2 regions of the Cytobacillus pseudoceanisediminis genome follow, and region 1 is predicted to be linked to the other one. Evidence: a T-box and tRNA genes for the amino acid it is inferred to sense, from the RefSeq annotation. Region 1 holds a T-box; the other holds one or more tRNA genes.
The links. A T-box is a leader RNA that pairs with one kind of tRNA and senses whether it is charged. The one in region 1 lies ahead of glyQ (glycine--tRNA ligase subunit alpha), so its partner is inferred to be a tRNA-Gly.

Region 1 (11,203 bases):
TTTTCTTCATTTAGTTTTTCCTTTATTTTTAACATCTTTTGATAATTCAACACCTGTTTAAGATAATCTGATAATTCCTGTTCGCTTATTTCATCGTTAATGGACATCATTTCTATATCCACCACAATTCGCTTAAGCTTTTCATCTTTTATAAAATTTATAAATGCACTCGGATCAGGCGTATGGCCTTTTTCGTAGAAACCTAAAAGATAGGTAATAATTGCCTGGTGTTCATCGATGTTAAATGTATTTCCCTGAAGCATATCTTGAACTTTAAATGCTATGTCACTATTCCTGAGCATGTGGGCGATTAGCCTTCTCTCCGCTGTATGGTAGGCGGGTTTAAGACTGTCAGCCCTTTTTGGTGTTTGAAGCCTTTTTTGAGGTTCGAAAGCACCTTTCCCTTTATGGGTGTTCCTTCGCTTCTCCGTATAATAGACCTGTTTTTGCTGCTCTTTCAAGGCTTCCAGAGAAAGTGAGAATTCATTCGCAAGCTGGCGCAGATAATGATCTCTTTCGACCGCTTTATCCAGCTGGCTGATCTCCTTTAATACCTCTTCGATATAAAGGAGACGATCTCCTTCATTTTGAAGCCTTTTCCCCCTGCGGAGATAAAGCATCTTAAATGCCATAAAGGTTATGCTGGACTCGATTACATCATGACGAAATTTTTCTTCTCCGAACTCATTAATATAATCATCCGGATCATATCCGTCAGGCATGAGCGCCACTCTGATCTGGCATCCTGCTTCCATTAGCAGATTTGCAGCCCGGTATGCGGCTTCAATACCTGCATTATCGGAATCATAACAGATCGTGATTGATTGAACATTTCTTCTTAAAGAAGCAACATGTTCTTCAGTTAAAGCGGTGCCCATCGTACCAACGCCATTGCCGACACCAGCACGATCAGCAGCGATTACATCTGCAAACCCTTCAAAAAGAACGGCCCTCTGCAATTTTTTAATCTGTGGTCTCGCCAAATGAAAATTATATAAAGTTTTGCTTTTATTGAAGATTACAGTTTCAGGGCTATTTAAATATTTGGGCTCATCGTCCCCAAGTGATCTTCCCGAAAAAGCAATCGTATTTCCGCTGCGGTCAAAAATCGGGAACATGATTCTATCTCTGAAGCGGTCAAAATAGTTCCCATCTTTCTCCCTTTTGATAATCAGTCCTGCCCTTTCCATAACATCTGCCGGGAATTTTCTTTTAGTAAGGAACTTGAAAACAAAATCCCAGGACTTCAATGAATAGCCGATTTGAAATTTCTCAATCGATTCCATTGTAAAGCCTCTATTAAGCAAATATTCAAGTGCATGCTGACCATCTTTTGTGTTTACGAGCAGATGGTGATAAAATTTACGTAGAAGCTCATGAGCTTCCATCATCTGCTGTAAATCTACAGGCATTGATTTTGCTGATGCTGCAGATGCCGCATCAATTTCAAGCTTGACATTTCCTTTTTCAGCGAGTTTCAAGGCTGCTTCCTGAAAGGAATATCCTTCTAATTCCATTAAGAAAGAAAAGGCATTGCCTCCCGCTCCGCATCCAAAGCAATGATAGATTTGCTTTTCGGGCGATACAGAAAAGGAAGGAGTATTTTCGCCATGAAAAGGACAAAGCCCAAAATAGTTGCGTCCTTGCTTGTTTAATTGAATATAGTCGCCAATGACATCAACAATATCTACAGCTTGCCGAATCTCATTTACTTTCTCCTCGGCGATCCGTTCTGCCATATGAACAACTCCATTACTTACTCAGGTATTCGATAAACGTTACTGAATTCCTTCAAGATTCGACAAAATTTTTGTCAATTGCTGCACAAACCTGGATCTGTCCTCTCGGCTGTATGGTTTTGGGCCTTTCCCATAAACTCCTCTTCTTCGCGCTTTCGCTGAAAGGTGCCTCATTTCAAGCGCGGTCCGAATTTCATTTTCCTCAAATAAAATTCCCCTGGGAGAAAGGACATAAACACCATTGAGCAAAAGAGTTGATGCCAATCCAATATCTTGAGTTACAACTACATCTCCTGATTTCACATAATTCATTATGAATAAATCAGCAGCTTCCTTACTGCTGTCAACGAATTTCCAGACAGCCCCATTTAGGTCATTTTTCATATGGGCATAAGAAGCAACAAATACTGCGTCCAACGTAAAGGAATTGGCTATTTCGACAATTTCTTCTTTAACGGGACAGGAATCAGCATCTACTATAATGTTCGGTTTGCCTGATGTTCTAATAATTCTACATCACTCCGCATAATCCTTCTTTGCATGAATAACTTTTGCATTGTGAGATATGTCGAATTTTTCTTGGTCGAAAACTTGACATGCCACAATAAATAGTTTATTCCTTCGCAATGAACTCTAAACCTATTCAGGGACATTTTTATCACAATTTTTTATTATAGTACATTAATCTCTATTTTGCCATTAATTTATCTGGGATGAATATAATTTAATTTACAGGTTTTCCCCTGAAAAAAGCCATCCTTAGAATGGAGCTTTATTTCGGGGTTCCAGAGGAGTCTCCCGCTCCCTATTCTACCCTAAGCTAAACAGCCTAAATGCCTAGTATAAAAAAGAAAAGGCACATAAAAATTTATGTGCTAGCTTTTCGGAAAGCTTTTACGGTATTGATTTAGAATCATATTGGCTGTTTCTTCTACTGCCTTATTCGTGACATCTATAACCGGGCATTTAATTTTAGATACAATCTTTTCAAAGTAACCTATTTCTTCTTTGATTCTCTCTATATTAGCATAGCTGGCATTATCGCTTAAACCTAGCGATATTAGACGTTCTCTCCGGATAAAGTTTAATTTCTCAGGACTGATTTTCAGGCCGAAGCACTTATCAGGCGGGACAAGAAACAGCTCTTCTGGAGGATCGACTTCAGGAACAAGGGGAACGTTAGCCACTTTAAGGCGCTTATGTGCCAGATATTGAGAAAGAGGTGTTTTTGATGTCCTTGAAACGCCTATTAACACTATATCCGCTTTTAATATCCCACGAGGGTCTCGGCCATCATCATATTTAACAGCGAACTCGATAGCCTCAATCTTTTTAAAATAATCCTCATCAAGCTTTCTGACCAGTCCAGGTTCAAAAAGAGGGGTAATGCCGCAGGCTCTTTGGATTTGATCCATTAAAGGGCCAACGATATCAAAAGCATATATTCCTTCTTCTGCAGACCTCTGGTTAATATACTTCCTCATATCCGGCTTAACCATTGTATAGGCTATCATGCCATTATCCAGTTTTGCCAGCGAAATGACTTCATCAATATGTATTTTTTCTTCAACATATGGGAAGCGCTTAATAGATATATCACTGCCATTAAACTGGCTTGTGGCAGCTTTTGTTACAAGTTCGGCCGTTTCTCCCACTGAGTCCGAAACGACGTAGATGATCGGCAATTTTTCCATTCTTCAACACCATCTCCTTCTTACTTTGCTACTTTTCGCCGGCCAGGGCCAAGAATGCTTTTGTCAGGTTTGTTTTGGTTATCCGGCCGTTTACTTCGAACCCTTTCTCTGTCTTTTTTACAACAGGAAGGGCATCGATTTGCTTTTCAATCAGCTTTTTAGCAACTTCTATGAGCAAATCATCTTTTTCACACATCGTAATATTAGGCATTCTTGTCATAATGATATTAACAGGGATAGAATTAAGCTCCTGCTTGCCAATACTAGCCCTAAGCAAATCCTTCCTTGACAAAACCCCTACAAGCAGTGAACTCTGGTCCACTACAAATAGCGTGCCGACATCTTCCAGAAACATAGTCACAATTGCATCATATACCGATACATTCTCATTAACGACTACAGGAATGGATTGATAATCTCTTACATAAAGCTTCTGAAGGTTTTCTGTCAACAGCTGTGCCCCGGTTTTTCCTGTATAAAAATATCCTACACGCGGACGGGCATCCAAATAGCCTGCCATCGTTAATATAGCCAGATCCGGCCTTAGTGTTGCCCTGGTTAAGTTAAGCTGTTCCGCTATACTCTCACCAGTGATCGGTCCGTTTTCCTTTACGATTTCTATGATCTTTTCCTGCCTTTTATTTAATTCGATCTTCCTCACCACCTATTCTGAACAGGGTATGCTAATGGCACTCATTTCCCATTATAATAATGTTATACTTTTATATAATTATTATATACTATTTGTCATAAATGAAAAGATGTGTTTCCTATATAGTTCTCTTTACTTCGCCCAATATGTCCAAAATATGAAAGAGCCCGTCAGCAATATAACAGGCTCTTTCCTGACAGCTAAAGCTGCTGTCTTCTTTCTTAAAATTTAATCCTATTCCAGCAAAAAACGCAAAATTTAAGCTCGTTATTTAACAATAATTTCGTTCATATTTGCAAACTTCTTAATCAAATCAGCCAAATTTGCCATCTGGTGCAGCCTATTGCTGCGAATTTCCTGCTTTTCATCCATAACCATAGTATGCTCGAAGTATTGATCAATTTCTGGTTTCAGGCTAATTAGCAGGTTAAAGGCAACTTCTTCTGCTACCTCTTTTCTTAATTCCTCGTTCACTGATAAATATTTGTTGAAAAGAGATTTTTCGTAAACATTTTCAAATAAGCTGCTGTCTATATCCCCTTTATCCTCTGCTTTAGAAGCAATGTTGATAACTCGGCTAAGAGCTTCAATGCTTTCCTTGAAACCTGCAGCATCCTTATGGGACTCCAATACTTCAGCTCTTTTTACAAGTGAAGGCACTGAACCGATTTCACTGCCCAAAACGGCTTCAATTAAGTCATAACGAACTGTCTTCTCCTGCAGCATATATTTGATTCTTAATTTAAAGAATGAAACCAGTTCCTGCATCAATTCACCCTTTGATTTCTTTCCAATCTTCGAATTAAGAACAGTCTCAGAAGATAATGCAATTAATTCTTCGAGTTTTAAATCCCAATTTTTTGCCAGTAAAGTCTGGATAACACCCGTTGCCTGTCTTCTTAAGGCATATGGATCCTGGGAGCCGCTTGGAATAATCCCTATTGCAAAGGAAGACACAATTGTGTCGAGCTTTTCAGCAATGGACAGCACTGCACCAGCATCACTTGCAGGCGTCTGGTCCTCTGAATTGCGCGGCATATAATGTTCATTAATTGCACGCGCCACAGCTTCCTTTTCACCTTTTTGCAGGGCATATTTTTCACCCATAAAGCCTTGCAGCTCTGGAAATTCATAAACCATGTGCGAAACAAGGTCGAACTTGCTGATTTCAGCAGCCCGGTCTGTCACTGCCTTTGCCTCATCGCTGAAATGAAGATTTTCACTCAAATTAGCTGCCAGCTGGCGAACACGTTCCACCTTTTCAGCAAGAGTTCCAATTTCTTCATGATAAACAATGTTCTTAAGTTTTTCCAGTGATGCCGCGATATCCGTTTTTTGGTCCTCCCTGTAGAAGAAAGCTGCATCAGAAAGTCTTGCCCGCAATACTTTCTCATTTCCTTTAGCCACTTTCTCCAAATGTTCATGGGATCCATTTCGGACAGTAACAAAGTAAGGAAGCAGCCTGCCCTCTTTGGACTTTACCGGAAAATAACGCTGATGCTCCTTCATCGATGTAATTAAAACCTCTTCCGGAAGCTCCAGGTATTCTTCTTCAAACTGGCCATATAATGCTGTTGGATACTCAACCAGGTTATTTACTTCTTCCAATAAATCTTCATCTACAGGGATCACCCAGTCATTTTCTTCTTCTATTTTTTGCAATTGTGATAGAATTGCACTTTTTCTTTCCTGCGGATTAGTTATCACATATTGCGCCAGCAGGACTTTTCATAATCAGAAGGATTGTTAATTTCAATCTCTTCGCCCAGAAAGCGGTGGCCCCTTGTAAGGTTAGAAGTATGAACGTTTGTAATTGCAAAAGGAATGACTTCATTTCCGAATAATGCCATAAGCCATTTGATCGGCCTGATAAAGCGCAGCTCCTGGTTTGCCCAGCGCATATTTTTCGGGAATGATAACGAGGTGACAATCTGCTGGAGTTCCGGCAGCAGTGCTGCTGTTTCCTTTCCTTTTATAAATTTGCTGACATGGGCATATTCAACCCCATTAATTTCTTTAAAGAATATATCTTCAACAGAAGCTCCCTGGCCCCGGCTGAATCCAACCGCAGCTTTTGACCATTCTCCATCCTCGGTTAAGGCAATTTTTTTGCAGGTCCTTTCGCTTCCTCATTTATGTCCTCCTGTGCGGTATCTACTCCCGTTACAAGAACAGCCAAACGGCGTGGAGAAGAGAAAGCGCTGATCTCGTCAAAAGATATTTTCTTTTCCAAAAGCCATGAGTTCACTTTATCTGAAAGCTGATTCATTGAATTAGTGACAAATCTGGCAGGCATTTCTTCAAGTCCAATTTCCAGCAGAAGATCTTTCTTATTCATGAGATTCTTCCTCCTTATCCTTTAATATTGGGAAACCGAGTTTTCTCTCTCTTCATAAAAAGTTTTGGCTACTTTTCTGGCCAGATTTCGGCATCGGGCGATATAGCCGGTTCTTTCTGTAACAGAGATCGCTCCCCTTGCATCAAGCAAATTAAAGGTATGAGAACATTTTAATACATAGTCATATGCCGGGTGTACTAGGCCTTCATCCATTTGTCTATGTGCTTCTTTTTCATAAATATTGAACAAATTGAAGAGCATTTCCTGATCTGATGTTTCAAATGTGTATTTCGAATGCTCGAACTCAGGCTGCAGGAAGATATCTCTAACCGTAAACCCGTCAGTCCATTCAAGGTCAAAGACATTTTCCTTGTCCTGAATGTAGGATGCAAGCCTTTCTATTCCGTAGGTAATCTCAACTGACACAGGCTTACATTCCAATCCGCCTACCTGCTGGAAATATGTGAACTGCGTTATTTCCATACCATCAAGCCAAACTTCCCATCCTAAGCCTGCACAGCCCAGAGAAGGATTTTCCCAGTTATCTTCTACAAACCGGATATCATGTTCAAGCGGATCAATGCCCAATGCTTTTAATGAATCAAGATACAGCTCCTGAATATTATCCGGCGACGGCTTCATGATCACCTGAAATTGATGATGCTGATAAAGCCGGTTTGGATTCTCACCAAAACGCCCATCGGCAGGACGGCGTGAAGGCTCCACATAAGCAACATTCCACGGCTCTGGTCCAATCGCTCTTAAAAAAGTATACGGGCTCATTGTTCCGGCCCCTTTTTCAGTATCATATGCCTGCATCAAGATACAACCCTGTTCAGACCAATGTTTTTGAAGTGTTAATATCATGCTTTGAATATTCATAGGACACCTCTTTCTTATTGTATAAATTATAGCTTTATGAACTTAACAGCTGTCTACCCACCGCTTTTCTGTGAACATAAAAAACTCCCGTCTCTATGCCCAATGGCATAGGGACGAGAGTTTACCCGCGGTTCCACCCTATTTGCTGCGATTTTGACCACAGCCTCTTTAGTTGTCGATAGACAATATTGCTCTGGAGCGCCCTTCCTTAACCATCCATGCCCGGCTCCCACTATCCCGGGTTCGCTTTAATTAGAAAAGGTTAAGTACTCTTCTCCTTCACAGCAATTATATTTTATTACTTTGAATCATAGCGGAATGGATTTAAATTGTCAATAATAACAAAAGCCAATGCGCTTCGCCTATAAAGAAACGCATTACATTAAATCATTAAACTTAGCCATTTGATTCAGAAACTTCTTTGTCTTCAAGTTTAAGCCTGAATACTCTTCATAATAGGCAGAAATAATCTTTTTCAATTCAGCTTTGGTTTCTGGTTTGACAGAGATATTGCCGAGCCGGGACAAGTCAAAAAAGTAAAACAGGCGAAGAAGCTTAATTGTCGCCTGGGACACTTTATAATGATAAGGATCCTTATCAAGGCAGCGGTGACAAATAAGCCCGTTTTCGCGGATAGAAAATGCAAAATGCCCGTCAGTGCTTCCGCAGACAGAACATTGATCAAGTACTGGATATAAACCCAGAGCATTCAGCATTTTCATTTCATAAATGTTTGTAAGAATTTCCGGGTCATATCCTTCGTTTATTAAATTTAGGGTTTGATACAGCAATTCGAACAAAAATGGGTTGGGCTTCTTATCCTCAATGCTTTTATCAGTCAAATCGACAATATAGCTTGCATATGCAGTCAGAAAAATATCTTCTTTAATGGACCGCATAGATGAAATCATGTCCCCCTGCTGCAGGGTACCCAAACCGCTTCCACGCTGAACTAAGAAATTCCCGTATGTAAAAAGCTGGGTGACAGCAGCAAGTCTGCTGTTCGGCTTTTTCGCTCCTCGTGCCATCACACCAACTTTTCCCCATTCACGGGTATATAAAGTAACAATCTTATTTGTTTCACTATAATTAGTTGTCCTGATGACGATGCCTTCACATTTATCAAGCAACCGTGACACCATCCCTGTCTTTCGACAAACCTATGAGATGGGAAAATCAGCTTCTGCTAGCTCTTCATCATTGCTGCCGGGTATATCCTGAGTTTCCTTTTCTAGCTCCTTGAAGAGAAGATATGTGTCAATATTTCCTGTCTGGGAAAACACTCTCCAGGTAAAATCCATCATCGAAAACCCCACCTTTCAGTTATTCAACTAGCAATTTCTTTATCCCAATACATTTATCTATATCATAGCCTGTCTTTGTAAAATCATGAGACGAAAATATTGTCAATCACCTGCATGCATATAAATCAGAAATGAATAATACTTTAATTAGGGCTGGGTTTAGTACTCATCTTCACGGAAGCCAAAGTCGCGGAGCTGTGACATTTTATTGCGCCAGTCTTTTTGGACTTTGACCCATAGCTCCAGGAAAACCTTTGATCCAAGAAGATTCTCAATATCAACTCTTGCTCTTTTTCCGATTTCCTTGAGCATTTTCCCTTGCTTTCCAATCACAATGCCTTTTTGGGAGTCACGCTCCACAATGATTGTAGCCATGACATGAATGACATCCTTATCTTCGCGGCGTTCCATTTTATCAATGGTTACAGCAAGCGAGTGCGGTATTTCTTCTCTTGTTAAATGCAGTGCTTTTTCCCTGATCAGTTCGGAAACGATAAATCTCTCTGGGTGGTCCGTTACTTGATCAGCTGGATAAAACTGCGGCCCTTCCGGAATATATTCTTTAATCTGTCCTAACAGCGTCTCTACATTATTGCCTTCTAAAGCAGAAATGGGGATAATTTCGCTGAACTCGTACTTTTCCTTGTAAGACTCAATAATTTTAAGAAGTTCATCAGGATGTACCTGGTCAATCTTATTGATTACAAGGAAAATCGGTGTACGGACTGACTGAAATTTCTCAAGTATGAATTCTTCACCGCGTCCAAAGCCTTCCTGGGCATTTACCATAAACAGGATGACATCCACTTCTTTAAGTGTATTTTGGGCAACTTTCATCATAAAGTCTCCCAGTTTATGCTTTGGCTTATGGATTCCTGGCGTATCAATAAATATAAATTGTGCGTCATTGGTAGTCAGGACACCTTGAACTTTGTTGCGCGTTGTTTGCGGTTTATCACTCATAATCGCAATCTTCTGCCCGATTACGCGATTTAAGAACGTTGACTTCCCTACGTTCGGTCTGCCGATTATGGAAATAAACCCTGATTTGTGTCCTTTTGGTGTAGTAGTGTTATTCATGTAAATCCTCCGGTGAAAATGCTCCTGGCAGTAATTCTTCAACTGTTAATTCCTTAATATCCCCTTTTAAGTTGGTTAAAACCACTTTCATTTCAGGCGGACATAATTCGGCTATTACCTGTCTGCATGCACCGCATGGGGGAACTGGACGGTCTGTGTCAGCAACTACAGCTATGGCTGAAAAACTTTTTACGCCATCAGAATACGCTTTAAAAAGCGCAGTCCTCTCAGCACAATTACACATGCTGTATGCAGCATTTTCGATGTTGCAGCCATGAAAGACCTGCCCGTCACTGCTTAATAGTGCCGCTCCTACTTTAAATTTTGAATATGGCACATATGCTCTATCTCTTGCAATCATTGCTTCTTTTATTAGTTGATCGCTGTTCACAAATAATTCTTCCTTTCCTGTAAAGCGAGTTGCTCCCCAAGCCAATAAACCAAGGTTTGGACCTGCAATGGGCCTTGTGAAATTAAGCAATGCGCTCAATAGCTTCTTCGGTAAGAAGCAGCCGCTTCTCTTTTATTTTACAACATTTTACTGTGATTTTCATCGTTTGTAGCAAAAACGTAACAAAAAAATTGAATTTTCTAAAAATACATAGGCTGATTTAATTTTGAACCAGGTCCCTGTTCTGAATGAGATTCCACAAACATCTCCCCAGCATGCAATATTTACTGCTGTTCTGTCATTTTAGCGGATTCAGTGAGCGTTTTCAAACCCATGCTCTAAATTTTTTCACCATACTTCAGACTTTGCTGTTTATATAGAAATACCAAAAAGCAAAGCTGCCCATCCGGACAGCTTCACATTACTGCAAAAATATGAGAATTTTAGGAAGGAATATAACTCCGCCTATAATTACACTTACAATTGCATACACCAATACTGCTCCAGCAGCAATATCCTTTGCTTGCTTTGCAAGGGGATGATACTCTTCTGTCGCCAGATCCACAACCCTTTCAATGGCAGTGTTCAGCAGTTCGAGTGAGAGCATGCCCCCTATGGCCAGGAGAATGATTATCCATTCAAGGCTGGAAATGCCAAAGAATACCCCAAACATAATAACAGCTATCGACACTGCCAAATGTATTTGCAGATTCCTTTCATTCAATAATGCTGCCCTAATGCCGGAAAAAGCAAACGAAAAGGATTTTAGGACACTGTGTTTTCGGACCTTTCTATCTTGTGAGCCCGAATTCATCTAATATATCCTTTTGGCGGGAAAACATTTTTTTCTCATCTTCTGGATTTTCATGATCATATCCAAGAAGATGAAGGAAGCCATGGACCGCCAAAAAACCAAGCTCCCTTATAAAAGAGTGACCGTACTCCTCAGCCTGCTCCTTGGCCTTTGCAACTGAGATAATGATATCCCCCAGGACTCTGGGCATATCGGCACCAATCAGTTCGATTTCACCTTCACCCAGCTCTTCCATTGCAAAAGAAATAACATCTGTCGGCCGATCTTTATCCCGATACTCCCTGTTAATTTCCCGGATGCGTTCATTGG
Region 2 (11,203 bases), 2.5 Mb from region 1:
ATGAAGTGGTAACATTAAATTTGTTCCAGTTTAAAGTGGAGATTGCCGATCAGCTTCAGGAAATGATCGGTGAATTCGAAAAAGAGCATCCGAATATTAAAGTAAAGCTTGAATCAGTCGGCGGCGGTGCTGATTATGGTGCCGCATTAAAAGCAAAGTTTGCATCCGGCGAACAGCCTGACATTTTTAACAATGGCGGATTTAAAGAATTGGAGCTTTGGAAGGAGCATCTTGCAGATCTTTCAAATGAGCCTTGGGCAGAGCATGTGCTTCCAATTGGAAAAGTACCAATGACTGATACAGACGGAAAACTTTATGGAATGCCTGTAAACCTTGAAGGATACGGTTTCATTTATAATAAGGATTTATTTGAAGAAGCAGGCATTACTGAACCGCCTAATACGATTTCTGAATTGAAGGATGCTGCTGAAAAACTAAAGGATAAAGGAATTACTCCTTTCTCTGCCGGTTACGGAGAGTGGTGGGTCATTGGTCAGCATTTATTAAATATTCCATTTGCACAGCAGGAAGATCCAGTGGCATTTATTGAGGGCCTATACAGCGGATCTGAAAAGATTATTGGCAATGATAAATTTAAAGAGTTCAAAGAAGTGCTTGATACTGAAATAAACTTCGGAAATGAAAATCCATTAACAACAGATTACAATACGCAAGTGACTCTATTTGCTTCCGGCAAAACGGCTATGCTTCAGCAGGGAAACTGGACAGAAAACATGATTCTTGAAATCGACCCTGAAATTAACATGGGATTCCTTCCAATTCCGCTGACTGATGATGAAGCTGAAGCAGACCGTTTACCAGTAGGCGTTCCGAACAACTGGGTTCTTAATAAAAATTCAGAACATCTTGAAGAAGCAAAATTATTCCTTGACTGGATGGTTTCTTCTGAAACAGGAAAGCGTTATATCACAGAAGAGTTTGCGTTCATTCCTGCCTTCGACAATATAGAGCCAACCGGTTTAGGGCCTCTTGGCCAGCATATTCTTGAGTATTCTAAGGAAGAGAAAACTGTTCCTTGGACATGGTTCAGATGGCCTGATGGTGCAAATAAAGAGTTTGCTGCAACAATCCAGGAATACGCTGCAGGAAAGATCGACTATGATACGCTCGTTGAACGCTTCCAGGCATCCTGGGATAATTTGAAATAAATTTGGTTAAACAGGAAGCATGTCTGCGGAAGATATGCTTTCTGTTTTATATTTTAATGATAAGCAAAACCCCATAGCAAAAAGGCATCCCCAAAAGGGAAGTTCGCTTTATACTATTGTAAAAGACAAAGCAGCGGGGGATGTACATGTTCAAAAAGAGCATTAGGAATAAACTGATTGTTCTATTGATGGTAGCAACGATCGTTCCATTTGGGGCGTCTATAATCATCACTTATTATCATACAGCGGAATCATTGAAAGACCAGGCCATCAAGGAAAATAGCAACCTATTATATCAAGGAAAAGTGAACCTGGAGGGTTACATAAATGAGCTGGATGGATTAACACTATCCCTTTACAATAATCCAGGTTTAATAAACTTTTTAAAAGATCCCCAAAAGGAAAATAATTATCAGGCAGTGGAAGCTGTAAGAAATGTAATTTCTACCATACTGTATGCAGAAGAAAATATTAAAAGGGTCAACATTGCTGTTGCAAAGGAAGATCGTCTTATAACAGCTTCCAGGCGCTCTACAGTTATTTTTTCAAAGAAGCTGACAAATGCCAATCAGGAATTTTACCTAAAAGCAAAAGAAAGTCCAAGCAATATGTATCTTGAGCCTATTCATAAGATAAAGGAGCCTGAGGACAAAAAGCCTAAAAATGTAATAACGCTTCACAGATCTTTAATCAATATTCCATCAGATGATATATTGGCATATATCTCACTGGAGTTCTCACCAGATCAAATAACCAATATCAGCCGTAATCTTTACTCGGAGGAAAATGAAGAATTCTATATTATATCTCCTGAAGGGGAATTGATCTACCATTCAACTGATGAAACTGATGAAGATACTAAAACGACTGATTGGATAGATTGGGTAATGAGTACAAATAAAGTTAATGGCACGGTTGAATGGAAAGAAGGTTCATTCAACGGCGTCATGATATACGATCAATTATCGCAAAATTCTGGCGGCTGGTATCTTGTTAAGCGTGTCCCATATACCACTTTATATGAAAGTGCATTCAGCGTGGCGAAAATCAATATCATGTTTGGCGTAATCGGACTCATCCTGGTTATTCTTGCCACTCTATTTATCTCTGTTAGAATCACTTCACCAATCAGAATCCTGCTGAAATATATTGATCAGGTTGAAAAAGGAAACCTTAATGTCCGTTTTCAATCTTTTGGCAATGATGAGATTGGCTATCTCGGTGATCGATTTAAACAAATGATCGATAAAATAAATGATTTGATCAATCGGGAGTATAAACTTCAGCTTGAGAACAAGACCAATCAGCTAAAGGTTCTGCAGTCCCAGGTTAATCCGCATTTTTTATATAACGCATTGCAGTCCATCGGAACAGCGGCATTAAAAAATCAGGGTCCGCAGATTTATTCGTCTGTTACCCGCCTTTCTAAAATCATGCGATACAGCATGAATATGGAGGAGGATATGGTTCCTCTTCAAAAAGAGATCGAACATACCAAGTCCTATCTCCTGCTGCAAAAAGAGCGGTTCGGTGACCAGCTTCAGTTCAGTTTTCAGCTTGATGAAGAAGCATTGGGGTTTCCTGTGCCGAAAATGATTTTACAGCCCATAGTGGAGAATTATTTTAAGCATGGCTTTGATGCACGGGAAAAAACAGGAGAGGTTAGTATCACCTGCAGACAGGATGAATTTTATCTGGATATTCTGATCGGGGATAATGGCAGCGGCGTTTCTGAGAGCAGGCTGGAGGAAATCCGATTGCATTTGATGAATGACAGGATAGGGCAAAAGGTTGAGTTAACGAATATCGGACTGAAGAATGTTTACACCCGGTTAAAACTCTATTATGGCAATCGTGCATACCTGCAGCTTAAGAATCTTGAGCGCGGCGGGCTGCTTGTTTCTATTAAACTTCCAAAAAGGATGGAAGGTGGATAAGATGAAAGCAATTATTGTGGATGATGAAAAACATGTGAGGGAAGGCTTGTTGCTTCTTGCGGATTGGAGCCGCTTTGGAATTGACACAATCCTGGAGGCGGTAGATGGAAATGAGGCCATAAAGCTGATTAAAGAGCATCGCCCGGAAATCATATTCACTGATATGAGCATGCCAAAGAGAGATGGCATAAGCCTTTTAAAATGGATTCATTCTTCGGATCTATCCAGCAAGACGATTGTCGTCAGCGGATATGATGATTTTGACTATATGAGGAATGCCATCTGTTATAAAAGCTTTGATTATATTTTGAAGCCTATTGATCCTGAAATATTGAATGAAACCCTGGAGAAAGCCATAAATGAATGGAAACAGCAGAGTCCTCCAGAGGAATGCCAGAAGGAGCATGGCGGGGAGATGAATGTGATTCAGCAAATAGAACAGTTTTTGCTGGAAAGCTATAACAAGGATATTAACCTGCAGGAAATTGCAGACAGATTTTATTTAAGCAGGGAGTACATTTCCAGGAAGTTTAAACATGAATATCAGGCTACCATAACGGATTTTATTACGAATGTCCGAATGAACAAGGCAAAAGAGCTTCTGCAGAACCCTAAACTGAAAATCTATGAAATTGCTTTCCAGGTCGGCTATCAGGATGAAAAGTACTTTAGCAAAGTCTTTAAAAAGACAGAGGGGATTTCCCCAAATGAATATCGAAGCATGAATTAACAGAAGGAGGAAGATTATGATCAACGTGCTTGTCTGGAATGAGAATCGTCATGAACAAAAGGATGAAAAGGTAAGGTCTGTCTATCCGGATGGTATTCACGGTGCCATTGCAGACTTTTTAAATGAAGAAGATTATAAAGTAAAGACAGCTACATTGGATGAGCCTCAGCATGGACTTAGTGATGCTGTTTTACAGGAAACAGACGTTTTGGTCTGGTGGGGGCATCTCGCGCATGGGGAAGTTGAGGATGCAATCGCTGAAAAAGTAAAACAAAGAGTGCTGGATGGAATGGGGCTGATTGTCCTGCATTCCGGCCATTTTTCTAAGATTTTTAAAGCATTGATGGGAACATCCTGTGATTTAAAGTGGAGAGAAGCGGATGAAAAGGAACGGATTTGGATTGTAGACCCGAGCCATCCCATTGCAGAAGGACTTGGAGAATATATTGAACTTGAAAAAGAAGAAATGTATGGGGAACATTTTGATATCCCTGCACCGGATGAACTTGTAATGGTGAGCTGGTTTGAAGGCGGGGAAGTTTTCCGGAGCGGCTGTACATACAGGCGCGGAAAAGGGAAAATCTTTTATTTTCGCCCAGGACATGAAACGTATCCAACTTATTATCATAAGGACGTTCAGCAGGTTATTAAAAATGCTGTTAAGTGGGCTAAACCAACTGATCTTCCCGTACCGGTCTATGGAAATGCGAAGCCATTGGAGAGAATCAGAGTGAGTCAAGAAGGAGTGGAGAATTAAGATGAAAAAACTCAAAATTGGAATAATTGGCTGCGGAAGTATAGCCAAGCATCGGCATATGCCTGAATATCATGCAAGCAGCGGGGCTGTCATTGCAGCGGTATGTGATATTAATGAAGAGCGTGCAAATGTGTTTGCCGGGTTGTACGGGGCGCAGGTGTACACCGATTATAGAGAATTGCTGGCTAATAAGGATATAGATGCAGTGAGTGTCTGCACCCCGAATTATCTGCATGCTCCCATATCAGCTGCAGCATTAAACGCCGGCAAGCATGTACTATGTGAAAAGCCTATGGCAACTTCTATGGAAGAGGCACAGGACATGATTGAAGCAGCCAGTAAGAATGGAAAGAAATTAATGATTGCTCATAATCAGCGCTTTGTTCCATCTCATAAAAAAGCAAAGGAATTGATTGCAAAAGGTGAAGCTGGAAAAATCTATAGTTTCCGGACGGCTTTTGGCCACGGCGGGCCAGAGGGATGGAGTGCAGATGGCAAAGAAAGCTGGTTCTTCAAAAAAGATCAGGCTTTTATTGGCGCCATGGGCGACCTTGGTGTACATAAGACCGACTTGCTGCGTTATCTGCTGGGAGAAGAGTTTGCTGAGGCAGGAGCATTCGTAGAGACAAGTGCCAAGATGGGTGCTGATGTCGATGATACAGCGGTATGCGTTTTAAAAACGGAAAGCGGTGTAATCGGTACATTGGCTGCAAGCTGGTCTTATGTCTCAAAAGAAGACAATTCCACAATTATTTATGGAGAAAAGGCAATTTTGAGATTAGAAGATGATCCGGTGAATTCTCTCATTGTTCAGTATGCAAATGGTGAAACAGTGAAGTACGAACTTGGCGGGATTCAGACAAATGAAGAAGGAGGACAAAAGAATTCAGGCGTCATTGATCATTTTCTTGAAAGCATCTTAAATGAAAAGGAGCCTGCGATTCCTGGTTCTGAGGGAATGAAGTCGCTCCAAGTGATACTTGCTGCGCTGGAGTCGAGCGAAACAAAGCAGATTGTCAGAATTAAGTGAGGTGCATCAATGAAGAAACTTCGGATCGGGATTATTGGTGCTGGCGGAATAGCCCAGTCCAGGCATATTCCCGTTTTACTAAAATTATCGGATAGTGCTTCCATAACAGCTATTTGCGATGTGAATGAGGATACTGCAAAATTGGCTGCAAGGAAGTTTGGAATTAGCAGCGTTTTTACGGATTATAAAGAAGTATTCAGTGAAACAGATGCCGTAGTTATTTGTACACCGAATAAGTTTCATGCTGAGATTACGGCTGCTGCACTGGATGCCGGGCTGCATGTGTTGTGTGAGAAGCCGATGGCCATGACAGCAGAAGAATGCAGGAAAATGATAGAAGCCAGAGACAGGTCGGGAAAGGTTTTGGCCATTGCCTACCACTACCGGTTTATGAAAGAGGCTCAGGCTGCCAAAAAACTCATTTCAGAAGATGAAATTGGTCTTCCATTTGCCGCCAGAGCACGGGCAATGAGAAGAAGAAAGGTGCCGGGATGGGGTGTTTTCACCAATAAGGAACTTCAGGGCGGAGGAAGTTTGATTGATTATGGATGCCACTTGCTTGACCTCTCGCTTTGGCTTCTGGGAAACCCGGAGGAAACCGGGGTTTCCGGTACAGCTTATAATACATTGAGCAGAATGCCTGAGCAGGTGAATCTATGGGGAAGTTTTGACCATCAATCCTTTAATGTCGATGACCATGTGACAGCTTATATAAAATTTGCCAATGGGGCATCCCTGCTTTTTGAAACCTCATGGTCGGCCAATATCGAACGGGATGATGAAAGCCTCAGCCTTTCAGGGCAGGGTGGAGGAATTGATTTATTCCCATTCAGTTTGAACCAATCCAAACATGGAATGCTCCTTAATACACGCTCAGAATGGCTGCCGGGGAGGATGACTATGCTTTGGCGCAGGCACGGAACTTTATTGACAGCTGTTTGGGGAGGGAAGAATTCATAGTTAAAGCAGAAGAAGCACTGCAGACAACCAGAATTATTGATGCGATTTATAAAAGCAGTGAAATGGGCAGAAGAGAAATACTTTAGAAGCGAGGAGGGGATTTTATGAAGCTCGGCGTATTTACCGTTTTATTTGCTGAGAAGAATTTTGAAGAAATGCTTGATCATGTGGCAGCTGCAGGTCTTAAGGCTGTTGAAATCGGAACGGGGCTTATCCCGGAAACGCTCACTGCAGCCTGAACGAGCTATTAGAAAGTAAAGAACTTCGGGCTGATTATCTGAAAAAGATTTTATCAAGAGGTCTTGAAATCAGCGCATTCAGCTGCCATGGCAATCCGATTTCCCCTGATAGAGCATTTGCAGAGGAATCGGACCGCGTGTTATATGACACGATTAGGTTAGCCAGCTTAATGAATGTTCCGGTTGTTAACTGTTTTTCAGGCACTGCAGGTGATGGGGAAGGGGCCGAGCATCCGAATTGGCCGGTTGCTCCATGGCCGAATGAGTATGGAGAAGTGCTGAAATGGCAATGGGAGGAGAAACTCATTCCTTACTGGAAGAAAGCCGGGCAATTTGCAAAAGACCATAATGTGAAAATTGGTCTTGAACTTCATGGCGGATTCCTTGTGCATACTCCTTATACACTTCTAAAATTAAGGGAAGAAACCTGTGATGCCATTGGTGCCAATCTGGACCCAAGCCATTTATGGTGGCAGGGAATCGACCCTGTGGCAGCAATAAAGATTTTGGGAAAAGAAAATGCCATTCATCATTTTCATGCAAAAGATACCTATATTGACCAGGAAAATGTTAATATGTACGGTTTAACAGATATGCAGCCGTATGGAAATGTCCAGACCAGAGCGTGGACATTCAGGTCAGTCGGGTGCGGACACGGCCTGCAGGAATGGTCGGATATGATGAGCGCTTTGCGAACATTTGGGTATGATTATGTTGTCAGCATTGAGCATGAAGATCCGCTTATGTCTATAGAAGAAGGATTTACAAGGGCAGTCAGGAACCTTAAGTCGATCTTAATTGAAGAACAGCCTTCAGAAATGTGGTGGGTGTAACATTCTTAGCAGGGAAGGATTTTAAATCCTTTCCTGTATTTTCGACAATTTTCTCAATTGGGGTTGACCATTCCGGCTGAATTTAGTATTATTAAATAGTTGATTCGACACAATGTTTATTTTGCTGTAGATAAAAATCGACATTGGATTTAGGCATAATTTCATTACTGATTAAATATAAATACACAAATGCGGGTGTAGTTTAGTGGTAAAACCTCAGCCACGAGCCAACACATCCATGAATCATCTCCGAGTTGCCTCGACGCATAGGCTTCCATGAAAAAGCTTTTAGAGGAAGAGGCATGCAAGTACGGGAAAAAACAGTAGTCAGTAACTTCATATAAATGCGGGTGTAGTTTAGTGGTAAAACCTCAGCCTTCCAAGCTGATGATGAGGGTTCGATTCCCTTCACCCGCTCCATACATAGCCAACGCAGTGTTTCGTTCAAAAAGAACGAGGTATTGCGTTTTTTCATTTTCTTTGGCTATTGAGCAAAAAAATCGGGTGGCCTCCGCGGATTCCACTCGATTTTTAATAAACTTGTTTAACATCCAATTACCTTAAAGGTTCCTTCTCCACCATGCACTTGAGAGTACATGTTCATTAGGGACTCAACCATTTTTTCAGCCTTTTCCATTTCCAGAGAAGGGCGCAAATAAACGATTTGAACGGCATTTTTAGTCTGTTCCGTCACCGCTGTCCTCTCAGAGTCGACAAACGGACTGCCAAATGGCCCTGCCGCATCTTCACTAATAATTAAATTGGCAAGTGAGTTGGGTCTTCCGTTTAGACCGTTATATTCTTCGCCTTCTTTGCCTAACCTGATAGACAGATTGCCTGAAAGCTTATCTGCGTCATACACGCCAATCGGTATTTGATATTCGAGGGAAAAGAAGTTGTTAATATCTATGGAGCTGTTGACCGGCTGCAGATAATTTTGTTTCTTAATTCTTCGGTACAGTGCTTCTGCAGAGTGGCGGTACCGATTTGGATCCTTGCCTGCTGTTTTGAAAATCTGTCTCCATTCTTTGATCCCTTCATATTCTGTAACACTCTTGTCCTCTAAGTCAAAATAAATTGATTCCTGAAATAATTGGAGTCTGCCCTTTACCATTTGAGGAGATTGTCCGACTTCTATATTTTTATATGTAATGAATCCAATTTTAAATTGGGGAATTAACCTGCACAACTCGGGAGCAAACGTAATTTCCAAGCTTTCCACCTCCAAAATTACTTTAAAATAGTTTATCATAATAAGCGGTGATTCAATAAATTAAAGACTTTCATATAAATCAATTTTTCATGAAAGGAGGTTATACAATGGATTTTGCCCAATTCAAGCAGGAAGTGATTGAATACAGTAAAACAATTGGCATAGATAAAATCGGTTTTACAGCAGCCAGCACTTTTGATGAGATGAAAAATAGACTGATTCGCCAGCAGGAACTTCAATATCAATCTGGATTTGAAGAGCCCGATATTGAGAAGAGAGTGAATCCCAGCCTCCTATTGGACAAGCCCAAATCCATTATCTCAATAGCTGTTGCTTACCCTTCCAAAATGAAGGTCAGAGTGGTCAGCAAAAGAGGTGAGAGAAGAGGCATTTTCTGCCGCGCTTCATGGGGTAAAGACTATCATCATATCTTGAGGGAACGTCTACAGAAACTTGAGGGATTCATTCAGTCAAGAATACCTGAGGCGTTATGCAAATCCATGGTGGATACAGGTGAGCTTGTGGATCGGGCCGTAGCGCAGCGTGCCGGAATTGGCTGGAGCGGAAAAAACTGTTCCATCATTACACCGGAATTCGGATCGTATGTCTATCTAGGAGAAATGATTACGAATCTGCCATTTGAGCCGGATAAACCAATGGAAGACAGATGCGGCAGCTGCAATAAATGTGTAGACGTCTGTCCGACTGGTGCTTTAATTCAGGGAGGTCAGCTTGATGCACAGAAGTGCATCGCGTTTCTGACACAGACAAAAGGCTTTCTTGCTGAGCCGTATAGAGAAAAACTGGGTAACAGACTTTATGGGTGTGATACCTGTCAAACCGTATGCCCTGAAAATAAAGGCAAGGATTTTCATCTGCACGAAGAGATGGAGCCGGATCCGGAAGTGGCAAAGCCGCTTTTAAGGCCGCTTTTATTTATCAGCAACCGTGAATTTAAAGAAAAATATGGTCCGGTTTCAGGCTCCTGGAGAGGGAAAAAGCCGATCCAGCGAAATGCCATTATCGCCTTGGCTCACTACAAAGACGAAACAGCTGTAGAAGATCTGATTAAAGTCATGACAGAAGATCCTCGGCCGGTGATCCGTGGAACGGCTGCCTGGGCACTTGGGAAAATTGGCGGTGAGAAATCATTAGCTGCCCTGGAAAAGGCTTTGCAGCAGGAAAAAGACGGAGAGGCCATTGCTGAGATTGAAAAAGGTTTAAGTTTTATTGAGAAATGATGAGGGAGGAATCTCCCTCTTTTTCTATGCCATTTTTATGAAAAATTCTAATTTTTCCTCAGTCCAACAATATGCAAAGAGTAAAATTCAAATGCAGAGAAACTGTTCAGTCCGGCTGACTTACTGTTATATTGCACGAAAAATTAAGCAAAGTCCTCTGCTTTCTCTCATATGTATTGAATAGGAGAGGAGTGAGATGCGTGAGGGACCAGCTTCAGGAGCTGTTAATAAAAAGAGTGCAGCAGTGCGTTTCCCATTCAAGAAGTTCAATTCATACCTGCCCTAAGATTGAAAAGAAGAAAGAATCTCTTACCGCCCGGTCCGGTGAGATTGTTAAAGCCCAGGCAACCGGAAAAGTGATCAAGGTCGGCGGGGAGAAGGATGACGTGAAGCAGGTTGAATACAGAGTTCACTTTAGATATTTAATTAAGCAAAAAGGCGTGTTCTATATGGAAGAAGAAATTGAAGAGCGAACAGCCGACTTTTATAAAGGAGTGTTCGTCGAGGATCGGGAGAAAAACCCTTTTAATGAGATTCAAAAAGATGAAGCGTCTCCAGACCATGAATATGGAGAGGAAGAAAGGCTTGTATATGAGTATGACCGCATGAAAGCAGTGCAGTATGCAGAAAAATGGTGGAACAGCTATAATCCGGCTTATAAAAAATTTGAAGTGGATTGCACCAATTATATTTCACAGTGCCTTCATGTAGGCGGCGGCCCGATGAGAGGGTATCCTAACCGCGGAAAAGGATGGTGGATGAGAAGCGGAAATTGGAGCTACAGCTGGACGGTAGCGAATTCATTGCGATGGTATCTGCCGAGTTCGAATTCGGGGTTAAGAGCGGAGGAAGTCTCCAGTCCGGATCAGCTCTTAATTGGAGATGTTATTTGCTATGATTTTCAGGGAGACGGGCGATTTGACCATACAACGATCGTGACGGGAAAAGATGCCTCAGGAATGCCCCTGGTCAATGCCCATACTTATAACAGCCGAATGCGTTATTGGGCTTATGAAGATTCAACAGCCTATACACCGAATATTAAATATAAATTTTTGTCTATAATTGATGACCAGTAATTTGTAAGGTGATTT

Region 2: it encodes a tRNA-Gly, which carries the amino acid that the T-box ahead of glyQ (glycine--tRNA ligase subunit alpha) is inferred to sense. The anticodon was not compared.

Annotation. Positions count from the first base shown of each region.
Region 1 is NZ_CP097349.1:37,836-49,038, reverse strand. It holds gene dnaG (DNA primase) at 1-1,739, opposite strand, end outside; gene M5V91_RS00270 (YaiI/YqxD family protein) at 1,779-2,246, opposite strand; gene M5V91_RS00265 (pyruvate, water dikinase regulatory protein) at 2,615-3,433, opposite strand; gene ccpN (transcriptional regulator CcpN) at 3,462-4,097, opposite strand; partial or broken gene glyS (glycine--tRNA ligase subunit beta) at 4,353-6,423, opposite strand; partial or broken gene glyQ (glycine--tRNA ligase subunit alpha) at 6,416-7,305, opposite strand; T-box leader at 7,412-7,597, opposite strand; gene recO (DNA repair protein RecO) at 7,683-8,435, opposite strand; gene M5V91_RS00240 (YqzL family protein) at 8,466-8,609, opposite strand; gene era (GTPase Era) at 8,769-9,689, opposite strand; gene M5V91_RS00230 (cytidine deaminase) at 9,682-10,080, opposite strand; gene M5V91_RS00225 (diacylglycerol kinase family protein) at 10,502-10,894, opposite strand; gene ybeY (rRNA maturation RNase YbeY) at 10,872-11,203, opposite strand, start outside.
Region 2 is NZ_CP097349.1:2,898,983-2,910,185, reverse strand. It holds gene M5V91_RS15595 (ABC transporter substrate-binding protein) at 1-1,169, shown strand, start outside; gene M5V91_RS15590 (sensor histidine kinase) at 1,316-3,106, shown strand; gene M5V91_RS15585 (response regulator transcription factor) at 3,108-3,836, shown strand; gene M5V91_RS15580 (ThuA domain-containing protein) at 3,853-4,593, shown strand; gene M5V91_RS15575 (Gfo/Idh/MocA family protein) at 4,595-5,623, shown strand; partial or broken gene M5V91_RS15570 (Gfo/Idh/MocA family protein) at 5,633-6,669, shown strand; partial or broken gene M5V91_RS15565 (sugar phosphate isomerase/epimerase family protein) at 6,688-7,655, shown strand; tRNA gene M5V91_RS15560 (tRNA-Gly) at 8,002-8,075, shown strand; gene M5V91_RS15555 (B3/B4 domain-containing protein) at 8,200-8,868, opposite strand; gene queG (tRNA epoxyqueuosine(34) reductase QueG) at 8,976-10,109, shown strand; gene M5V91_RS15545 (amidase domain-containing protein) at 10,310-11,188, shown strand.